One region of the Marinobacterium sp. YM272 genome, then DNA from elsewhere that is predicted to be linked to it. Evidence: predicted binding sites of a transcription regulator. Region 1 holds the regulator's gene; the other holds the start of a gene.
What was found. Region 1 encodes FliA, which starts transcription of late flagellar genes. Its sites were predicted from a motif close to CTAAAGTTNNNNNNNNNNCNGCCGATA; they were not measured.
Positions count from the first base shown of each region.

Region 2: the regulator FliA is predicted to act here: its motif matches at 1,508-1,534, upstream of ACQUQP_RS08025 (DUF5610 domain-containing protein).

Region 1 covers NZ_CP194171.1:1,109,341-1,112,747, forward strand. The annotation lists gene ACQUQP_RS05205 (MinD/ParA family protein) at 1-777, shown strand, start outside; gene ACQUQP_RS05210 (RNA polymerase sigma factor FliA) at 809-1,519, shown strand; gene ACQUQP_RS05215 (chemotaxis response regulator CheY) at 1,620-1,961, shown strand; gene ACQUQP_RS05220 (protein phosphatase CheZ) at 1,986-2,828, shown strand; gene ACQUQP_RS05225 (chemotaxis protein CheA) at 2,842-3,407, shown strand, end outside.
Region 2 covers NZ_CP194171.1:1,789,320-1,792,726, reverse strand. The annotation lists gene ACQUQP_RS08030 (hypothetical protein) at 1-187, shown strand, start outside; gene ACQUQP_RS08025 (DUF5610 domain-containing protein) at 285-1,439, opposite strand; gene ACQUQP_RS08020 (GNAT family N-acetyltransferase) at 1,635-2,135, shown strand; gene ACQUQP_RS08015 (YaeQ family protein) at 2,124-2,669, opposite strand; gene ACQUQP_RS08010 (DUF2238 domain-containing protein) at 2,742-3,365, shown strand; gene ACQUQP_RS08005 (magnesium transporter) at 3,368-3,407, shown strand, end outside.

The DNA.
Region 1 (3,407 bases):
GGTGGCAAGGGCGGCGTTGGTAAAACCAACGTGTCCGTTAATCTGGCGGTTGCCCTTGGGCAGATGGGACGGCGTACCGTGCTGATGGATGCCGACCTGGGGTTGGCCAACGTCGATGTCATGCTGGGTCTGAGGCCGAAACAGAATATCGCCGATGTGCTGGAAGGCCGCTGTACGCTGCGGGAAGTGATGGTCGAAGCGAGTGAAAACTTTCACATCGTCCCCGCCTCTTCCGGCACTCAGGAGATGACTGCGCTCAGCGTGCATCAGCATGCGGAGCTGATTCACGCTTTCAACGATATAGCGGACGACCTGGATGTGCTGATCGTGGATACCGCCGCAGGGATTTCCGAGTCGGTGGTCAGTTTTATACGTGCCGCCCAGGAAGTACTTGTGGTAGTCTGCGACGAACCGACGTCGATTACAGACGCTTATGCGCTTATCAAGCTGCTGAACCGGGATTATCGCATGACGCGCTTCCGGGTACTGGCCAATATGGTCCGTAATGAGGCGGAGGGGAGGAGCATGTTCAGCAAGCTTCTGACAGTGACCGACCGCTTCCTCGATGTCACGCTTCAATACCTGGGTTCAATCCCTTATGATGAGTCGGTACGCAAAGCTGTTCAGAAGCAAACGCCTGTTTTGAAAGCATTTTCTTCGAGCAAGGCAGCGCTTGCGTATAGACAGCTCGCCAACAAGGTGGATGAATGGCCCGTATCGACAACCTCACGGGGGCATCTGGAGTTCTTTGTTGAGCGTCTGGTTCAAGGGGTCTAGATAATACAGACGGACGTAGCGCAGAGCTTGCATGTATAACCAGCTGGAATTCAGGTCAGGCCAGGAGCTCGTCGAACAGTATGCTCCTCTGGTGAAACGGATAGCCCGCCATCTGATGGCCAGACTGCCGTCCAATGTGGTGCTCGAAGACCTGATTCAGGCGGGGATGGAGGGCTTGCTTGAGGCCCTGGGTAAATACGATCCGGGCAAAGGGGCGAGTTTCGAAACCTATGCCGGTATACGTATCCGTGGCGCGATTATCGATGAGGTGCGCCGCGGAGACTGGACGCCTCGCTCGGTGCACCGAAACGGGCGGCGTGTCAGTGAGGCGATAGCAAAAGTAGAGGCGCGCACGGGAAGAGACGCGACCGATACAGATGTCGCGGCGGAATTGGGCGTTTCGATTGATGAATATCATAACCTGCTGCAGGATTCGGCCGAAAGCCGGCTGTTCAGTCTTGATGAACTGAGCAGCTCGGGGGAGGATTCGGTTGGCGAACAGTTTGCCAGCAATGATCCGGGGCCCGAACACACAACCCACGGCAGTGCCTTCCACGCATCACTGGCCCAGGCCATCCAAACCCTGCCGGAACGCGAAAAGCTGGTGCTGGCTCTCTATTATGACGAGGAACTTAACCTCAAGGAGATCGGGCAGGTGCTCGGCGTAACCGAGTCGCGTGTCAGCCAGATTCACAGCCAGGCGGCCGCACGGCTGAGGGCTAAGTTGAGAGACTGGCAGTGAGGGGCGTTTCCCTTTTTCATTGCCGAAGACGAGTAAATAACCGGGAGAACCTGTCTTGAAAAAAGACATCAAGATTCTTGTTGTAGACGACTTTTCTACGATGAGACGCATCATAAAAAACCTGCTGCGTGATCTGGGGTTCACCAATGTAGAAGAAGCGGATGACGGTAAAACCGCGCTTCCGATTCTGAAACAGGGGCGGGTGCAGTTTCTGGTGACGGACTGGAATATGCCCGGTATGACCGGCATCGACCTGATCAAAGAGGTCCGCGCTGATCCCAACCTTGCACATATCCCCATTTTGATGGTGACCGCGGAAGCCAAGCGTGAACAGATTATTGCCGCGGCCCAGGCCGGCGTTAACGGTTATGTGGTCAAGCCATTCACCGCGGCAACCCTGAAGGAGAAGATCGACAAGATCTTCGAGCGCTTGCAGGGCTAAGATTTCCAGGCAGAGGATCGCTTGATGGCAGAACAGGATAAAACGGTCGACTTTGATGGGTTGGAAGAGCTGCTCAAAGGCAAGGCGCAGGAGTTGGTTGCCGCGCTCGAGGCCGGGCAGCTGCCTGAGGCCATCAACCTGATCAATCAGCTGCAGACGGCCCGGCATGAGGTGTTCTACAACGAAGTCGGGCACCTGACCCGTGGTCTGCATGAGGCGATCAAGTCATTCTCAAGTGATGTGGGCGGCAAGATCGACGAACATCATGAGGGTGCGGAAGCGGTCAGCGATGCGTCGGACCGGCTCTCCTATGTGATCGAGCTGACCGAGGAAACTGCGCATAAGACGATGGATCGGGTCGATCAGTCCCTGACGCTGGTTGACCGGCTCGACGATCAGAGTGCCAGGTTCAGGGATCTTCTGATGCTGGTCGGACAGCTCGAGGGCGAGTTCAAGGCATTGGACGGGGTCTATGACCGTACCTGCGCGCTTAAGGATGAGTCCGAAAAAACCATCGAAGAGCTGCGTAGCGCACTCACCGACATTCTTGTGTCCCAGGGTTTTCAGGATATTACCGGGCAGTTGATACGCCGGGTCATTACGCTGCTGACCCAGGTTGAGGGGCAGCTGGTCAAATTGATGGATATGGCTGCCAAGGTCGAGCGTCTCAGTGGCGTCGACTTGTCCGAAGCTGAAGCCGAAACATCAAGCCTTGGTGCAGTCGAGGCCGGTGAAGCCGGGCCGGCTGGCGAATCGAACAGAAAAAATGAAGTGAAAGCTGAAGGTCCTCAGGTCCCCAAAGGTGGCGCCAATGTCGCCTGTGACCAGGACGATGTTGACGAGTTGCTTTCGAGCCTGGGTTTTTGATTAGGAGCACCCTATGAGTTTCGATGTCGATCAGGAAATTCTGGATGATTTTCTTGTCGAAGCGGGGGAAATTCTTGAGCAGTTGTCTGAGCAGCTCGTCGACCTCGAACAGCGTCCTGAAGATAAGGATCTGCTGAACGCTATCTTCCGCGGCTTTCATACGGTCAAGGGGGGCGCAGGCTTCCTGCAGCTGGACGCCATGGTGGAGTGCTGCCATAAGGCCGAGAACCTGTTCGATGAGCTGCGTAATGGCGAGTTGACGGTTACCCAGCAGTTGATGGACCTGGTTCTGCAGGCGCTGGATGCGGTGAACTCCATGTTCGATTCCGTGCGTAATGGGGTCGAGCCCGAACACGCGCCGCCCGAGTTGCTGCAGCGCCTTATCGACTTCGCCGAAGGTCATGGCCAGGGCGGCGCATCCGCGGCGCCCGCTGCGGCGAACCTGACTGAGCCAGAAGCAGCACAGCCGTTGCCGGACAACCCAAATACACCCAACGATGATTTCGAGTCCCTGCTCGGTGATCTGGCGGGTGCCTCTGCCGAGGCGCAGCAGAGCAGCAGTGTCGACAACGGTGCCCC
Region 2 (3,407 bases), 680 kb from region 1:
CGTCGGCACGGCCGTGAACACCCGGGATTACCGCGACGATCGTCGCTACGACGACCGCTACTCTCGTGATCGCCATGAGTATCGCGATCGCCGTGAGTACCGCGAAGCGCATCACTACTACCACGGCGACCATCGCAATCGCGCCAGCTTCTGCCCGCCGGGACAGGCCAAAAAGGGCCGCTGCTGATCTGTTGCTCCGGATGCTGAGCTAAGGCTCCGGCACCCGACTAGACAAAAAAACCGGCTGAGTGATCAGCCGTTTTTTTTCTGTATGGCGGTGTATCTTAGCTATCCGGCGCGGTGCCGGGCTCGGCGTCCGGCGCTTCCACCGGCGCTACCGCATCGAGCAGCGTGCGCAGGTTGTCAGCGTAGCGCTCCTGTTCTTCAGCCGGCGCTTCGATATAGCGGCTGTCCTGGTTCACCAGTGCTTCGAACAGATCGCGTCCCAGCTGCCCCGGTGCCAACAGATTACCCAGTGAGGGTGCGCCAAAGCTCTGCGCCACCTCTTTCATCAGGTGTCCGAGACGGCGCCCCGGTTTGTCAGCCGTCTGCTCCAGCTGGCTGACCTGCTCATAGCTGGAAATACTGGCGTACTGGCGGGTGTAACTCATATCGAGCTGCATGGAGGCCAGCTCCGCGGCATCGAAATTCAGTGTCCCGCTCTGTTCAAACGCCTTCTGCACATCACCGTTGAAAAACTCGTCAGCGAGGCCGGAGACATCCTTGACCAGGTTCTGCAACGCCTCGATCTCCCCCTCATCCAGGCTGCCTGAAACCGTAAAACTGTATTCACTGTACTCCGACCGGCTCAGGCTGAAGACCGCTGCCGAATTACCCTGCCCATCGGTGGCCGCCGCATAGCCGCTCTGGTAATTCTGGTCGCGGCCGAAGTTGATAGTTACCTCGTCGCCATCCTGGGTGAAGATGGTCAACTGCATCTCCTCGGCATTCTGGAACCGCTCAATGATACTCATGCGGGTACCCATGCCCGAGCTGATGCCGTCTGTGCCGGGCGCCAGCGCGTTGAGCGCTTCAAACGTCAGGCTTTCGGTCTCGTCGACCTGCTCGGCTATCTGCCCATCGAGAAGCTGGAGATTCTCAAGTACTTCACGCGCGTCATCAAAGCCCTTCTGGACGCCGCTGAGTGCCGCATCATACATAGACTGCAGCTTCTCGTCGCTGGCCCCACGTGACCGGGCTGCCTCCAGTCCTGCCGCAACGAAATCGCTGATCCGTGTTGCGACCTTTTCCGGGCTGAAATCCTCGGCATTCAGGGATCGCAGCTCTTCGGCGCCCATGCCCGGGATGTTCTCAGCCAGCTTGGATAGCAGCGCATCTGTGGATCTGTCGCCCACACTGGCAGTATTGCCGCTGGTACTACTGTTGAGTGTCGTACCGATGGGCTGACCATAGACTGATGAGGGATAGATACTGACCACAATCCACTCCGGGGATTAAATTAATCGGCTTCGCGCCTTGGGCGCAGGAACAAAGAATAAAGATAGAGTATCGGCAATTCGGGTCACAAGTTTAGCAGGATTAGTACAGCAATTAGCCAACTGTTGATTTCGCTCCTTGCCAGCAACAGAACGGATCTGTAACTTAACCAGCCGGTCAGATTTCCGGAGAATGCCATGCCCACGCCCCGCCATATAGAGATAATCGAAGCCGACCTAGGACTTCCCGAACAGGCCGCTGCGTTTCGCACGATGATGCAGGCGTACGCCTGTGATCCCTTGGGCGGTGGCAAGCCACTGGCCGCAGCAACCCTCGAACGCCTGCCGATGGCCCTGGCGCTGCGGCAGGACAGCCTTACGCTGCTGGCGTTCTGTAACGGCGAACCCGCCGGACTACTGAACGCATTCGAAGGCTTCTCCACCTTCAAGTGTGCCCCTCTGCTGAATATCCACGACGTTATCGTTGCCAGTGAGTTTCGCGGCCGGGGTCTGGCGGACCAGCTGCTCGACGCCGCTGAAGCGGTCGCCCGTCGTAACGGCTGCTGCAAGCTGACGCTGGAGGTTCTGGAGGGCAATGGCCGGGCCCAGGCGGTTTACCGGCGTAAGGGTTACGCCGGCTACGAGCTGGATCCCGCAACCGGTAAAGCGATGTTCTGGGAAAAACCCTTACACGACTGACACGGGCCGGGGTCTCACCTCGGCGCTGCCGGCCTCACCGGTGAACCAGAGCTCCCCGTCCTGGATTGTGCACTGCAGGCGCATCTGCCGCTCGGCCAGGGCGGTCAGCGTATCGCAGGCGCTGTCATCGATGCGGTAAATATCCAGGTTATCGAGCCGCATCAGCGTCTTGCGTACACCCTGGAACCAGGGGTCGAACTGCTGATCGCTGCCGTATGCCAGCAGCACCACCCGCTTGGCCCGGGAACAGGCCTTGCGCAACCGCTTATCGCTGGGTAATCCCACCTCGATCCAAAGATCAATTTCGCCGCTTGGCGCGTGCTGCCAGAGGTCCGGCTCATCATCCACGCAGAGACCGCGGGTAAAGCTGAGCGCCTCATCTGCAAACATGGCAAAGGCGAGCAGGCGGATCATCATCCGGGTTTCCGTCTCCGAAGGGTGCAGCGCCAGCGTCAGCGGGTACTCGGCGTAATGCTGACGATCCAGGTCGGAGATATTCAGGGTCGCTTTGTAAATAGTTGATTTAAGGGCCATTAACTCTTGATCCACTGAGCCGTCGCGGCGACTATTATTAGGGTACGCTGTAAGCCGCTGAAGGATAGCGCCGTGTTTCGTCTCTGGATACTGATATTTTCACTTGTCTTGACCTGGTCGGCCATTTCGCCGTACGACCGTCTGACCTGGTGGCTGGAGATCGCCCCGGCCCTGGCGGGGGCGGGACTGGTGATCTGGAGCCGCGAGCGCTTCCCACTGACCAGCCTCTGCCTGTGGCTGATCCTGGCCCACTGCATCATTCTGATGGTGGGCGGTCACTACACCTACGCACGGGTACCGCTGTTTGACTGGATCGCCGACTGGCTCGGTCAGACGCGCAACAACTACGACAAGCTTGGTCACCTGGCACAGGGATTTGTCCCGGCAATCATCGCACGGGAGCTGCTGCTAAGGCTCAAGGTGGTTAACGGCCGGGGCTGGTGTGCCTTTTTTGTGGTCTGCTTCTGCCTGGCACTGAGCGCTTTCTACGAATTGATCGAGTGGTGGGTCGCCCTGCTCAGTGGTGCCGGCGCCGAGGCTTTTCTCGGTACCCAGGGATACGTCTGGGACACCCAGTCCGATATGTTCATGGCACTGGTCGGCGCGCTGCTCGCACTTGCCACACTGCACCGCTATCATGACGCGCAGATGGCCCGACTATCTGTTTATTCCACCTCCAGAGACGCCGGCGGCTGATAATGAGCGAAGAGATTACCCAGCGCATTGAACAACTGATTC